One region of the Streptomyces sp. NPDC055189 genome, then DNA from elsewhere that is predicted to be linked to it. Evidence: riboswitches for the same ligand, from Rfam matches in the RefSeq annotation. Region 1 holds a riboswitch; the other holds the start of a gene.

The links. A riboswitch is a leader RNA that binds a small molecule or an ion and turns the genes downstream of it on or off. The one in region 1 is predicted to bind cyclic di-AMP.
Region 2: it holds a riboswitch for cyclic di-AMP, as region 1 does, so the genes downstream of both, ACWFR3_RS22495 (transglycosylase family protein) here and ACWFR3_RS12890 (NlpC/P60 family protein) in region 1, are expected to answer to the same signal.

The regions. Positions count from the first base shown of each region.
Region 1 covers NZ_JBSGSG010000013.1:113,860-121,457, reverse strand. Annotated here, with positions in the region: gene ACWFR3_RS12905 (lipase family alpha/beta hydrolase) at 1-631, shown strand, start outside; gene ACWFR3_RS12900 (M23 family metallopeptidase) at 839-2,449, shown strand; gene ACWFR3_RS12895 (ATP-dependent DNA helicase) at 2,469-5,030, opposite strand; cyclic di-AMP (ydaO/yuaA leader) riboswitch at 5,274-5,430, shown strand; gene ACWFR3_RS12890 (NlpC/P60 family protein) at 5,439-6,641, shown strand; gene ACWFR3_RS12885 (hypothetical protein) at 6,723-7,076, opposite strand; gene ACWFR3_RS12880 (NlpC/P60 family protein) at 7,395-7,598, shown strand, end outside.
Region 2 covers NZ_JBSGSG010000031.1:23,688-31,285, reverse strand. Annotated here, with positions in the region: gene eno (phosphopyruvate hydratase) at 1-762, opposite strand, end outside; gene ACWFR3_RS22495 (transglycosylase family protein) at 1,055-1,771, opposite strand; cyclic di-AMP (ydaO/yuaA leader) riboswitch at 1,775-1,967, opposite strand; gene ACWFR3_RS22490 (transglycosylase family protein) at 2,149-3,147, opposite strand; gene ACWFR3_RS22485 (cytochrome P450 family protein) at 3,283-4,605, opposite strand; gene ACWFR3_RS22480 (nucleoside triphosphate pyrophosphohydrolase) at 4,745-5,740, opposite strand; gene ACWFR3_RS22475 (SurA N-terminal domain-containing protein) at 5,786-6,451, opposite strand; gene ACWFR3_RS22470 (protein kinase domain-containing protein) at 6,584-7,598, opposite strand, start outside.

The DNA.
Region 1 (7,598 bases):
CGTCCTGCTGCACGGCTTCATCGACAACCGCTCGGTCTTCGTCCTGCTGCGCCGTTCCCTGGCCCAGCACGGCGGCCAGCACGTGGAGTCCCTCAACTACTCCCCCCTCACGTGCGACATCCGCACCGCCGCCGAGCTGCTCGGCCGCCACATAGAGGAGATCTGCGAGCGCACGGGCCATCACCAGGTGGACATCGTCGGGCACAGCCTCGGCGGCCTGATAGCCCGCTATTACGCGCAGCGCCTCCGCGGCGACGCACGCGTGCGCACGCTGGTCACCCTCGGTACCCCACATGAGGGAACGCGGGTCGTGCCGCTGGCCGACGCGCACCCCATCGTGCGCCAGATGCGCCCCGGCTCGGACGTGATCGAGGAGCTGCGCGAGCCCGCGCCGGACTGCAGGACCCGTTTCGTGAGCTTCTGGAGCGACCTGGACCAGCTGATGGCCCCGCTCGAAACGGCCTGCGTCAACCATCCCGACCTGATCGCGCAGAACGTACGTGTCTCCGGTATCGGTCATCTCGCCCTGCCCGTGCACCCCGCGGTCGCCGCCGGAATCCGCCAGGCCCTGGATCTGCCTGCTCCGGGAACCCCTGCGACGGGTACCGAAAACGGACTGACCGTGGCCTGAGGAGCAGTTCCCGCACCTCGCGGAGCAGGGATTTTGTCGAACGGAACTCGAACGCAGGGCCAAAGCTGTGCCCGCGGAGCACCGAAAGGCGGCCGAATGCCCGTTTCTTGAGAACGTGAAACCTGACGAAGATTGTCGCGCCCGCATACCGCCGGGTACAGTCGCCGCACTGCTCTGCCCCCTGCTGCCGAGGCGAAAGAGAAGTTGGTGAACGACCGTCACCCGTCGGGGAGCTCGACACCCCCGGCCTCGGCACCCGCCGACTATGCGCCCTACGCGGCGTATGACCAGCAGGGCGCCCAGCACGGCGCCTATGCCGGATACGACGGCTTCTCCACCGGAAGCTTCGACACCACGGGCACCTATGCGACGGCCGGTCCCGACACCGGAACCTTCGCGTCCGACCCGCTCTTCGGCGACATGCCCGGCAGTTCGTACGACACCGGCCAGTGGTCCACGACGGGCACACAGCAGACACTGAACTACGACCCGTACGCCGCGCAGCACCAAGCCGCGTACGACACCAGCGGGTACGAGACCGGCGGCTACGACACCACGGCGATGTGGTCCACCGGCGGCTATCAGCACCTCTCCGCCGACATCCCGGCCCAGTCGGGCCCCGATGCTTCCGGCCAGTGGGACACCACCGCCTGGGATCAGCCGCAGCAGACCGGCCAGTGGGAGACCGGGGCCTTCGACACCGGCGCGTACGACGCGACCGCGTGGAACTCCGGCGGCCAGGACATGGCCTACGGGGCCGGGGCCACCGGGGCGCACGAGATGCCCGGGACGCACGACGCACTCGGGACGTACGAAGCTCAGGACACGCCCGCAGCGCCGGACACGTACGAGGCTGCTGAAACGTACGAGCATTCGCCGTACGACACCGCGTCCTACGCATCCGAGCCGCACCCCTCCGGGGATCAGCCGCCCGAGGCCTACGCCCAACCGGCCCCCGCCGAGCACGAGTTCACACCCGACGAGGCTCCCGCCGATTCACTCGGCCCGGTCGAGCCGAGCCGCAGCGCCCTTGCCGGTGACGACGAGCCGCCGGTCACGGGCCGCTCGCACGGACCCCGCTCGCGGGCCCGCCGCCGCTCGCCGGCCAAGCGCTCCGCACTCTTCACCGTCGCCGTGCCCTCCGCCTGCGTGATGGGCGTCGCGGGTATCGCCGCCGCTTCCGTGGGCGACTTCGGCGGCGACGAGAAGGAGGCGCAGGCGGCCTCGGCCCCGGACCCCGCGTCCGTGCAGCCCTCCGCCGCCAACAACAAGCTCGACACGCAGCTGGCCAACCTCTCCGCGGACGCCGGTGACTTCGCCGACCGCGCGAGCCGCACCCAGGAGCGCATCGACCTGAAGGCGGAGAAGGTCGCCGCCGAGAAGAAGGCCGCCGAGGAAGCCGCGCGCAAGGAGCGCCTGCGCCCCAAGTTCGCGCTGCCGGTGAAGCAGCACGGACTGAGCGCCTACTACGGACAGGCCGGCATCAACTGGATGTCCGCGCACTCCGGAATCGACTTCCCGGTGTCGTACGGCACCGAGGTGCTCGCCGCCACCGACGGCACCGTCTCCACGAAGTGGAACAGCGCCTACGGCAACATGGCGATCGTGACCGCCAAGGACGGCACGGAGACGTGGTACTGCCACCTCTCCACGCACAAGGTTTCCAGCGGCCCCGTCAAGGCGGGCGACCCCATCGCCTTCTCCGGGAACTCCGGCAACTCCACGGGACCGCACCTGCACTTCGAGGTGCGTCCCGGCGGCGGCTCGGCGATCGACCCGCTGCCGTGGCTGCGCAGCCACGGCCTCGACCCTTCGTAACTCCGGCCGCCGCCCCGCGTTACAGCTTCTCCACCGGCGCGTACCGCAGCAGCAGCCGCTTCGGCTTCGGCTCTCCGAAGTCCACCGTCGCCTCGGCGTTCGCGCCCGTGCCCTTCACCCCGACCACGGTCCCGAGACCGAACTGGTCGTGCGTGACCCGGTCCCCCACCGCCAGCGCGACCACCGGCTTCTCCGTGGCGCGGCGCGTGGCGAAGCCCTGCGCGCCCCCGGTGCGCGAGTGCGACGACGACAGGGAGGAGGCGATTGAGGATGCGGGCCCGGAGGATGCCGGTGCACCGACGGAACCGGTCCGCTTCCAGTCCAGGTGTGCCTCCGGGATCTCCTCCAGGAAGCGCGACGGCGGGTTGTACGAAGGCTGTCCCCAGGCGCTGCGCATCGAGGACCGCGTGAGGTAGAGCCGCTCCCGCGCGCGCGTGATGCCCACGTACGCAAGGCGGCGCTCTTCCTCCAGCTCCTTGACCTGGCCGAGGGAGCGCATGTGCGGGAAGACGCCGTCCTCCATGCCGGTCAGGAAGACGACCGGGAACTCCAGGCCCTTGGCGGTGTGCAGCGTCATCAGTGTGATGACCCCGGAGCCGTCGTCCTCCTCGTCGGGGATCTGGTCCGAGTCGGCGACGAGCGCGACCCGCTCCAGGAACTCGGAGAGCGTGCCCGCAGCGCCCGCGACCGTGCCGGCGCCTGCTTCCGGGTCCGCATCCGTGTCCGTGTCCGTGTCCGCGTTCTCTTCGCCCCCGGTCGCCCCTTCGCCGCCTTCAGCGGCTTCGTTGCTTTCGCCGTTGTCCTGCTCGAACTCCAGCGCCACGGCGGCGAGTTCCTGGAGGTTCTCGATGCGCGTCTCGTCCTGCGGGTCGGTCGAGGCCTGCAACTCGGCCAGATACCCGGTCCGTTCGAGTACGGCTTCCAGCACGACGGCAGGGCCCGCGCCGGACTCGACGATGGTCCGCAGCTCCTCCATCAGCGTGTTGAAACGCTTGACGGCGTTCGCCGAGCGGGACGCCATTCCGTACGCCTCGTCGACGCGCTTCAGTGCCTGCGGGAAGGAGATCTTCTCGCGCTGCGAGAGCGCGTCGATCATGGCCTCCGCGCGGTCGCCGATGCCCCTCTTGGGTACGTTGAGAATGCGCCGCAGCGGGACGGCGTCCTCCGGATTGGCGAGCACGCGCAGATACGCGAGGACGTCCCGGACCTCCTTGCGCTCGTAGAAGCGGACGCCGCCGACGACCTTGTAGGGCAGGCCGACGCGGATGAAGATCTCTTCGAAGACACGGGACTGCGCGTTCGTCCGGTAGAAGATCGCGACATCGCCGGCCTTCGCGTCGCCCGCGTCGGTGAGCCGGTCGATCTCGTCGGCGACGAACTGCGCCTCGTCGTGCTCGGTGTCGGCGACATAGCCGATGATGCCCGCGCCGGCGCCCGCGTTGGTCCACAGGTTCTTCGGACGGCGGCTTTCGTTGCGCTCGATGACGGCGTTGGCCGCGGTCAGGATCGTCTGCGAGGAGCGGTAGTTCTGCTCCAGGAGGATCGTCGTCGCGTCCGGGTAGTCCTCCTCGAACTGGAGGATGTTGCGGATCGTGGCGCCGCGGAAGGCGTAGATCGACTGGTCCGCGTCGCCCACGACGCACAGCTCGGCGGGGTCGTCACCCTCGCCTCCGGAGGGGCCGACCAGCTCGCGCACCAGGGCGTACTGGGCGTGGTTGGTGTCCTGGTACTCGTCGACCATGACGTGCCGGAAGCGGCGGCGGTAGTGCTCGGCGACGTCCGGGAACGCGCGGAACATGTTGACCGTCGTCATGATCAGGTCGTCGAAGTCGAGGGCGTTCGCCTCGCGGAGGCGCTGCTGGTACATCGCGTACGCCTGGGCGAGCGTCTTCTCGAAGCCGTCGGAGGCCCGGCCCGCGAATTCCTCCTCGTCGATCAGCTCGTTCTTCAGGTTCGAGATCTTGGCGCTGAAGGACTTCGGCGGGAACTTCTTCGGGTCGATGTCCAGGTCGCGGCAGACCAGCGCCATCAGACGCTTGGAGTCGGCGGCGTCGTAGATCGAGAAGGAGGAGGTGAAGCCGATCGTCTTCGACTCGCGGCGCAGTATGCGCACGCACGCGCTGTGGAAGGTCGACACCCACATGGCGTTGGCGCGCGGCCCGACGAGCTGCTCGACGCGCTCCTTCATCTCGCCCGCGGCCTTGTTCGTGAACGTGATCGCCAGGATCTGCCCCGGGTGCACGTGCCGCTCGGCCAGGAGATGAGCGATGCGGTGCGTGAGGACCCGGGTCTTGCCGGAGCCCGCGCCCGCGACGATGAGCAGCGGGGAGTCCGCGTGCACGACGGCCGCGCGCTGGTTCTCGTTCAGCCCGTCGAGCAGGGCCGCCGGGTCGAGCACGGGGCGCGGTGCCCCGCCTCGGTAGTGCGCGTCCCGCGGTGTGGGCGCGTCGAACTTCCCGTCGAACAGATCATCCGGGATTGACTCCGGAGTGTTGTCCTCGGGCGGCGGCGGGGGCTCTTCCTCCGAAGCCCGCGAGGGCTTGAGGTCCGCCAGGAAGCTGTCATCAAAGAGGCTGCTCATCGCCTCCCGAGTCTAGGCGGCCGCACTGACAACCCGCTCCGGGTTCCGGCCACGTCACTCCGGCTACGCCCTGCCCGCGGACGATCACTCTCCGCTTCAGCGCGACGTGCCCGCGTCAAGAGCTTCGTAAAGTAACGAAAATGTATCGGGCATATCGAACATCAACCTTCACACGGACCACACGAGTTGGCTAGCGTGCTGCGCGGGCTGCTCGTACTCCCACCGGCGAACCCCGCCGGGAACGGGTGGCCTCCGCCGAGTTCGATCTCCTCGGAGCCGGGGACCCACGATGAACTTGGGGTGAATCGGTCCCGTACGCAGTACGGGACTGTAGGGCAACCTTCCGGAACCACCCGCCCGAACCCGACAGCTAACCCGGTAGGCGGTCTACGGAAGGAGTCGCCTCCCTTGGCGTCGCACCGCAAGCCGCGGAACCGCATTGCCGCCCTACGCGCCACTCCCGCCATCGGCATCACGACGGCGGCCCTCACCTCCGTGGCCCTGCTGTCACAGAGCGCGCAGGCGGCGCCGTCCGCACCGCAGAAGCCCAGCCTCGAAGAGGTCCAGAAGAAGGTCGACGATCTCTACCACCAGGCGGGCGTGGCCACGCAGAAGTACAACTCGGCCAAGGAGCGCACCGACAAACAGCGCAAAAAGGTCGACACCCTGCTCGATGATGTGGCCGAGCGCACCGACAAGCTGAACGAGGCCCGCCAGGAGCTGGGCTCCTTCGCCGCGGCGCAGTACCGCACCGGCGCCGTCTCCGAGACGGCCACGATGATGCTGGCCGACGACCCGCAGGGGTACTTCGACCAGAATCACCTGTCGGACCGGCTGACCGCGCGCCAGAAGAAGGCGGTCGACGACTACCAGACGAAGCAGGCCGCCGCGACGAAGCAGCGCACGAAGGCCGCCAAGAGCCTTCAGACGCTGAGCGACTCACGGGACGACCTCAAGACGAGCAAGCAGACGGTCCAGAAGAAGCTGGGCCAGGCGCGCACGATGCTCTCGGAGCTGACGGCCGAGGAGAAGGCGCGGCTCGCGGCGATCGAGAAGAAGAAGGACGAGGCGGCCAAGCGCAAGGCCGCCGAGCTGGCCCGCAAGCAGGAGGCCGAGGCGGAGGCCAAGCGCAAGGCGGCGGAAGAGGCCGCGGCCGAGGAGCGCGAGAAGAACAAGGAGACCCCCGACTCGGGCTCCGACACCGGCTCGGGCACTGGCTCGGGCACGGGTTCCGGCTCCGGTGACACGGACAGCGGTTACGCGACGAAGGCCGCGAAGGTCATCAACTTCGCGGAGGCGCAGATCGGCAAGCCGTACGTGTGGGGCGCCACAGGACCCGACTCCTACGACTGCTCCGGGCTCACCCAGGACGCGTGGAAGGCCGCGGGGATCTCCCTGCCGCGTACGACGTGGGACCAGGTGAAGGTCGGCACGACCGTGAAGACCGCCGACGCCAAGCCGGGTGACCTGGTCTTCTTCTACGACGACATCAGCCACGTCGGGATCTACATCGGCGACGGCAAGATGATCCACGCCCCGAAGCCGGGTGCGAACGTCCGCACCGAGTCGATCTACTACATGCCGATCCACAGCGTGGTGCGGCCCGCCTGACGGTCACGACCATCACTCACGGAAAACGGCCCTCCACGCGCGCGTGGAGGGCCGTTTCCGTGATCTGCGAGTCGGGCGGGATCAGGTCCACAGCACCGCGATGAAGATGTTCACGACGGTCAGCAGCCCGACGGCGCCGAACATCCCCTTGTCCACCTTCTCCTCGTCCCGCTTCACGTAGACCAGCGCGAGGATCACGATCAGCACGGCCATCTTGATGCCGATCTTGAGGTTGTTGACCGGGTTGTCGTCCGCCTGGTTGAGGCCCACCAGGATGACGCCCGTGACGAGCATCGTCAGCGCGCCGTGCAGCATCGCCGGGTTGAAGCGTGCCGTGCCCTGGCCCATCTGCTTCATCTGGGTGAGGAAGCCGCCCAGGAGCGAGGCGATGCCGATGATGTGCAGACCGACGAAGAGATGGGTGAGAACGTCCATGGCTCCGGAGCCTAGCCGGGGCATATCACCACTCCGCAGTCAGGTGGGCCGCAAGCGCCGCATCGGTCACGCACCCGCGCGAAGGGGATCCGGCCCGGCGGATCGTGCGGTCATATACGGACACCGGCGGCACACTTGCGTCAGTTGCGCACAATCCGTCACCAAGCCGTGACGGCGAGGTTTAGCGTCCTTCGTCAGGTGACCGGCTCCCCACCGCCGCCCGCACCAGGGGCGGCAGTCGGCCACCACCGCCGAGAATCCGGCGGCGGACCGCTCCCCTGTGCGGTCCGCCGCCGGAACCTTAAGGAGCCCCCCTTCGTGGCAGCGCACCGCAAGCCCAGACAGCGCTCGCTCAGTGGCCATACGGCCCGCACCGCCGCCACCATCGCCCTTGCCGGGGCCGCCACGGCCACCGCCTTCGACGGCACGGGACACGCGGATCCACGGCTCAGCCCGGCCGAGGTCAAATCGAAGGTCGACGCGCTCTACCGCGAGGCGGAGATCGCCACCGAGAAGTACAAC
Region 2 (7,598 bases), on a different contig from region 1:
GTAACTGCCGTCCTTGTAGAACTCGGACGCGGCGACGTCGAGCGCGAGCGCGATCTGCTCGCCGGGGACGTAACCGGCCTGCTTGATGGCCTCGAGGATGAGGTCGAGCGCGGCGCGGTTGGAGTCGAGGTTCGGCGCGAAGCCGCCCTCGTCGCCCAGGCCGGTGGACAGGCCCTTGTCCTTCAGGACCTTCTTCAGCGTGTGGTAGACCTCGGTGCCCCAGCGCAGGGCCTCGGAGAACGACTCGGCGCCGATCGGCGCGATCATGAACTCCTGGATGTCGACGTTCGAGTCGGCGTGCGACCCGCCGTTCAGGATGTTCATCATCGGAACGGGCAGCAGGTGCGCGTTCGGGCCGCCGAGGTAGCGGAAGAGCGGGAGGTCGGAGGCCTCCGACGCGGCGTGCGCGACGGCGAGCGAGACGCCGAGGATGGCGTTGGCGCCGAGCGAGCCCTTGTTGTCGGTGGCGTCGAGGTCGAACATCGCCTGGTCGATCAGGCGCTGCTCGGTCGCGTCGTACCCGACGAGCTCCGGGCCGATCTGCTCGATGACGGCGAGGACGGCCTTCTCGACGCCCTTGCCCTGGTAACGGTTGGGGTCACCGTCACGGAGTTCGATGGCCTCGAAAGCACCGGTGGACGCACCGGACGGAACGGCGGCACGACCCGTGCTGCCGTCGTCGAGGCCGACCTCGACCTCGACCGTGGGGTTGCCTCGGGAGTCCAGGATTTCCCGGGCTACGACGACGTCGATGGACGGCACGAGCATCTCCTTCTGGGATGTGACGCGAGTACGCGGGGCATCGGCCCCGCGGACACGAGCCTAACCGGCTCCCGGACAACAGCCAGCCGACCGCCCGTCCTGTGGACAAACCGAGAGCAAAATGTTTACGAACGGAACAAACATACCCCGCCCCCGGTGCGTACGGGGGATACGCGCACCGGGGGCGGGGAGTCCGTGGGGACGGGGTAGCGCCCGAAGGGGCGCGGGGAACTGCGCGACAAGCCACGGAGCACCCGCAGACGATCAAGACCGCTGAGGCGCCCCGCCAGAACTAGCTGAGGTGCAGCTGCTGACCGGGGTAGATCATGTCGGCGTTGTCGATGATGTCGCCGTTGAGCTTGTACACCTTGTGCCAGCCGCCCTTGACGTTCTTCGCCTCGGCGATCTTGGAGAGGGTGTCACCCTTCTCGACCTTGTACTCGCCGTCGCCCTTCTTGACCTTCTTGCCGGTCGGGGTCTCGACGGTCTTCTTGGACTCGGTCTTGGGAGCCTCGGCCTTGGGCGCGGCCTTCGGAGCGGCCTGCTGCGGCTGCTCGGTCTGCGGGGTGGGCTGGCTCTTGGGCTGCTCCTGGGTCTGCTGCGGGGCGCTCTCCTGTGCACCGCCACCCTCGTTGGAGGCGCCCGAGAGGCCGACGCCGCAGCTCGGCCAGGCACCCTTGCCCTGACCCGCGAGAACCTTCTCGCCGATCTCTATCTGCTGGGCCTTGGAGGCCTTGTCGGCGCTGGGCGCGTACTTGGTGCCGCCGTACGCGGACCAGGTGGACGACGAGAACTGCAGGCCGCCGGTGTAGCCGTTACCGGTGTTGATCGACCAGTTGCCGCCGGACTCGCACTGGGCGACGGCGTCCCACTCGGAGTTCGTCGCGGCGGAGGCCTGGCCGGCCGCCATCAGCGGGGCTGCGACCGCGACACCGGTGACGCCGGCGAGCGTGGCGACACGAGTGGCCTTGGACGGGCGGCGGTGCTTGCCCTTGCTGGAAAACAGCATGAGTGATCCCCTCACCGACGCCTGCGAGGTGAGCTGTCGGGTTCGGGCCGATGAAGTTGCCCGGCCGCGCTTCCTTGAGCGCGACTTAACCCCTAGCCGTTCCTGACCGTCTCTCCGCCTCGCTCTCGCGAGACTGAACGGCCGGGCCCGGCGGAAACCTTGGGTCCCCCGCTCCTGCCTACGGCGCTTACGCGACGACTGTTCCCGAACGGCCGTTGGCAGGACTCGGCGTACCGACCGGCGGGGCCCGCTGTGGCGAGCGGTCACGACCGTAGGCATGACCGCGGCCGAATTCCAAAGACGATCAGGGCCTTTGAGACCCATGTCTCACTTGCGCCAATCTGGACATCAGAGGCAAAGCGACTCGCCAACTACCCCTACTTTTCGCCCAAATCGAGGCTCTGACCGGGAAGGATGAGGTCGGGGTCGGAGCCGACCGACTCCTCGTTCCCCGCGTACAGCTCGGTCCACCCGCCCTTCACGTCCAGGTCGTCGGCGATGGCCCACAGGTTGTCTCCGGAACGGACCGTGTACGTCCCGTCGGAGCCGTCCTGCTCGCGCTCGTCGCCGCGGGAGGCGTGCCGGCCCGAACCTTCGCGGGAGGAGCCTTCCGAGGCCTCGTCGGCCGCGCTGCCGCCGCGGTGGCGGCCTTCGCCGTCACCGGTGGAGGGAGTGGGGTCGGACGAAGTGGCGTCGTCCCGGCCGGACTTGGCCGAGTCATCCGACTTGTCCGACTCGTCGTGATTCTTGTCTCGCGCCTCGTCGTCGGCACCGGAGCCACCGGACTTACCGGACTCACCGGACGGTTCATCCGAAGCCTCGTCCGAAGGCTCGGCGCTGTCCGAGGGGTCGGCCGACTCGCTCGGCGACGCGCTCGGTTCGTCCGACTCCTTCTTCGACCCGCCGGGCTTCGTCGACTCCGACGAACCGGACGACTCCGTCGACTCGTCGGAAGGCACCGTCGTGATCGGCGCGCCCGGGTCGACCTCGGCGGCGGCGCCACCCCGGGTGAGACCGGCGATCGGCGCGCAGCTCGGCCAGGCCTTGGTGCCCTGGTCGTCAAGGACCGCCTCGGCGACGGATATCTGCTGCGAACGGCTGGCCTGGTCGGCGCTCGGCGCGAAGTCGAGGCCGCCGTAGTTCTCCCAGACCTCCTGCGAGAGCTGGAGTCCGCCGTAGTACCCGTTGCCCACGTCCGCGCTCCAGGATCCGCCGCTCTCGCACTCCGCCAGCTTGTCCCACGTGGCGGTGTCCGCCGCGCTCGCGCTGGTGGCGCCGAGCAGCGGGATGGCGATCGCCGATCCTGCGACTCCTGCCGCGACGATCAGGGCCGGGGCCTGGCGGGGGCGTCGGTGACGACCATTGCCGGAGAGCATGCGGTTGCCTTTCGCGTGACTGGAGCGACGACTGCGGCACGGGAGGCCGAGTCGTCGTGAACGTAGCGGCAGTCGAACGCTTGTCACAAGTCGATGCAGCGGAGATCACGTGAAAGTCACAGTCTTGACGGCATGTCAGCTGGACGGCGTTCCGGACACCTGATATTTGCTCCGCTGTGCGGGTGCGAACTCCACGGGTAGCGTGCGCAGTCCACGCATGATGAGCCCGCCACGCCATCTCAAATCATCCGGTTCCGCCGCGAGTCGCAGGTCAGGAAGGCGGCGCAGCAGGGTCGCGAGGGCGGTCTGTCCTTCGAGCCGGGCGAGCGGAGCGCCGAGACAGTAATGAATGCCATGGCCGTAGCCGAGGTGTTGGTTGTCCCGGCGGGAGAGGTCGAGCGTGTCCGGATAGCGGAATCGTTCCGGGTCGCGATCGGCGGCGGCGAGGACGACGAGGACGGGGTCGCCGGTGGCGATCTCCTCCCCTCCAACGGTCAGCGGTTCGGTGGCGTACCGCCAGGTGGCGAGTTCTACGGGACCGTCGAAGCGGAGGAGTTCTTCGAGCCCTGTCTCCAGAAGGCCGGTGTCGCCGTCCCTGAGGGAGTCCTGGAGCCGCTCGCGCTGCTCGGGGTGGGTGAGGAGGGCGAAAGTGCCGTTGCCGATGAGGTTGACGGTCGTCTCGAAGCCGGCGAACAGCAGGATGAAGGCCATCGCCGCGGCCTCGTTCTCGGTGAGGTGCTCGCCGTGGTCGGAGGCGCGGATGATCCCGGAGATGAGGTCGTCGCCGGGTTCGAGGCGCTTGCGGTGGATCAGCTCGGCGAGGTAGCCGCGCATCTTCTTCACGGACCGGGCGACCCCGCCTCTGGGCCCGCCCCCGTGCCGGATCATCATTCCCGCCCAGTCGCGGAAGTCGTCCTGGTCCTCACGGGGGACGCCGAGCAGGTCGCAGATGGCGTAGATGGGGAGCGGGAAGGCGAAGTCGTGGATGAGGTCGGCCTCCCCCTTCTCCGCGAACTGGTCGATGAGGTGATCGGCCAGTTCCTGCACGCGGGGCGCGAACTCGGCGACGCGGCGGGGAGTGAATGCCTTGGACACGAGGCGACGCAGCCTTGTGTGGTCCGGCGGGTCGATGTTGAGCAGATGCGTCATGAGGTTCGCACTGCGCTCGCCGGGGATGCCGGTCTTGCCCTTCGCGTGCGCGGGCTCGCCGTGATGGGCCGGATTCTTGCTGAGCCGCGGATCGGCGAGCGCCTGCTTGGCATCGACGTACCGGGTGACCAGCCAGGCCTCCACACCACTGGGCAGCCGGGTCTTGCGCACGGGGGCGTGCTGGCGGAGCCAGGCGTAGGCGGGGTAGGGGTCTGTGGCGAACTCCCATGTGAAAAGTTCTGGCCCCTGGGCCTCGGACTCGTGGGCCCCTGCGGGGCAGGCTGCGGGGGCGGGTGGCTGGTCTTGCATGGGGACGACGTTATCCGGCTTTCTACTGGCCCCTGGGCCTTGGTTGCCGTCATCACCGGCTCCGCCGGGTTCGTCCTCAAACGCCGGACAGGCTGAAACCCCGCGCGCACGTCCATCACCGGCTTCGCCGGGTTCGTCCTCAAACGCCGGACGGGCTGATACCCCCCTCGGCGGCCAGTACCGCATCCCGGTAAGCCCGGGCCGCCGCCCGCAGCGCTGCCTCGGGGTCGATGCCCTCCGACTCTGCCCGTAGGGCCAGCGCCAGGAGGTCGTAGCCGATGCCCTCTCCGGAGGGGACGGGGACCTCCAGGCCCGCCGTCCTGACCCGGGAAGCCAGCTTCGACGCGAGGGCCAGGCCCGGCTGGCCCAGGGGGATGCCCTCCGTGACCGACGAACGCTGCTTCTCCTGGGCCTTGGTGCGCAGCCAGTGTGCCTTTACGTCCTCGGGGGTCTCCGCCGAGCCGTCGCCGAAGATGTGCGGGTGGCGGTTGATCAGCTTGTCGACGATCGTGCCCGCCACGTCGTCCACGGAGAAGGGGGAGTCCTCGTCCTCCTCCGCGATGCGGGAGTGGAAGACCACCTGGAGCAGGACATCGCCCAGCTCCTCCCGCAGTTCCTCGCGATCGCCCTCCTCGATCGCCTCGACCAGTTCGTACGCCTCCTCGATCGCGTACTTCGCCAGGCCCTTGTGCGTCTGCTGGGACGACCACGGGCACTCGACCCGGATCTGGTCCATGACCTGGACGAGGTCCAGGAGCCGCGCGCCCGGCAGGTCGTACGACGCCGGGAGCAGTTCGAGGTCCGGCATCGACACGCGGCCCGAGCCCGCGAGCCTCGCCAGGCCGTCCGTCAGGGCGCTGTCGCCCTCGGCCGTGGCGATGACCAGGACCGTGCGACCGCCCGCGCAGGCGTCCACCAGGTCCTGTGCCGTGGGCGATGCGTGGTCGACCGCCACGCCCGCCTCGCTCAGGTACGGCAGCTGCGGGTGCGCGGCGTCGGCGCACAGGACCTCGTCCGCCCCGTGCAGGGCCTGCCATGCGGGCCAGGACAGGAGGCCGGGGGCCACCCGGTGGCTGGTCGTGAGCAGGATGACGCGGCCGGGGGCGCCGGCCGGGGGCGTGGTTTCGTTCGTCACCCGTCGAACGTAACCCACCGCGCCGACAGTGCCTCCGGCCGATCGTTACGCCTGCTGCGGCTTGGCCGACGCGTCCGCGGACACCTCGCGCACCCACGGCGTCTTCGCATCCGCGCGCTGGCTCTTCTTCACGTCCCACTTGCCGTAGCGCGGGTTCAGGTCCACGTCCAGCTTCTTGGAGGCCTTGGAAAGCGCCTTCCAGAAAATCGCCTGGCCCTCCGGGGCGTTCATGTCCGCGCCCAGTTTCTTCGCCAGCTTCTGGGCCTCGATCTCCGTACGGAGGCTGTCGTCGAGGTGGGCGGGGGCGACGCTGTACTGCTGGAGCCAGCCCTGTTCGAGGGCCTTCTTGCCGCCCTGCTGCTGTTCGAGGCCCGACCGCAGGGTCTGGAGCTCGCGGCGCGAGACGCTGACGCCCGCGTCGGCCGCCGCGCGGTGCAGGACCTTGTCCAGGACCATCGTGTGCAGCGTGCTGCGGGTGAGGCCGCCCGTCTTGGCGATGGCCTGCTCGTACTGCTGCTCGTCCGGGATCGCGGCGCGCTGCGCGTCGCGTACCTCGTTCACCCGGCTCTCCAGCTGCGAGACCGTGATCCGGTCGTCGCCGACGACGGCCGCGGCGCCCGGATGGGCCTCGCTGCCGCAGGCGGTGAGGAGGGGAGCCGCGGCGACGGCTGCGGCGGAGAGAACGAGCGCGGTGCGACGGCGGCGGTGCAAGTGAGCCTCCCGGTCGAGAGATTGTGCGGCGGTGCACAAAGTCTTGCGGTGATCGATGTTAGGCAGTGGCCGGTCTCTCGGCCACCCATTCGACCAACGATTCGGGTGCAGTTGGGGTACCCCTGGCCCCCGCTAACCGCGCACTTGCCCCAACCACTGCAACGTACGCCGGATCTCCGCCGGGAACGGATGCCCGACGCCGTGCATCCGCTCGGCGTCCATGAGCAGCCGCGCCAGCGTGTCGTGCGCCGCCGCCCGGTCGCCGAGGGCCAGGAGCAGATGGCCGATGCGGCGGCGGATGTCGAGGGGGCGTTCGCGGTCGTCGGAGGCGTAGCGGTTCTCGTAGTACGGGAGGAGCGCCCTGTACTCCGCCAGTGCCGCCGCCGGTTCGCCGAGTTGCTCCAGGCACTGCGCGGCCTCGTAGCGGAACTGGAGCGAGTGCGGGTCGGCCTGGCCGGATTCGGCGGCTCGTTCGTCGGCGAGGCGGCGCAGTTCGGGCAGGGCGCGGCGGTACTGGCCGTCGTCCATGAGCGTCGCCGCGTACTGCTTGCGCAGGGAGCGGACCACCGGGGAGTGCTCGCCGTGCTTGGCGGCGGCCGCGGGCAGGATCGAGCCGAGGATGTCGACGGCCTGTGTGATGCGGCCTTCGCCGAGGAGCCGCTTGACCTCGTCGACCGCGCGGACGACGTCCGTCTGGCTGCCGGGGCCGCCGGAACCCCGGTGCTGGTCGGTCCTGTCCGGCTGGATGTCGGGGGTGGGCGCCGGTGTCGCCGCGCGGTCGGGCCACGGTGCGTGCGGGCGCAGGAAGGGGCGGGTCGGGTCCAGCGGGCCGCCGGTCGGAATGCCGCGTGCGGGCAAGAGCGGTGCCAGCTCTTCGTAGACCTCCTGCGCGCTGCCGTGCCGGTGCTGGGGGTCCTTGGCCAGGAGCCGGAGCACCAGGGCTTCGAGGGCTTCGGGCACCTCGGCGCGCAGGCGGCGGACGGGGACCGGCGGTTCGTAGAGGTGGCGGTGCAGGACGCCGAGCGCGGTGGAGCCGGAGAACGGCACGTCACCGCTGAGGAGTTCGTGCAGCAGGACTCCGAGGGCGTACAGATCGGTGTACGGGCCGACCGCGCCGCCCATCGCCTGCTCGGGCGCCATGTACGCC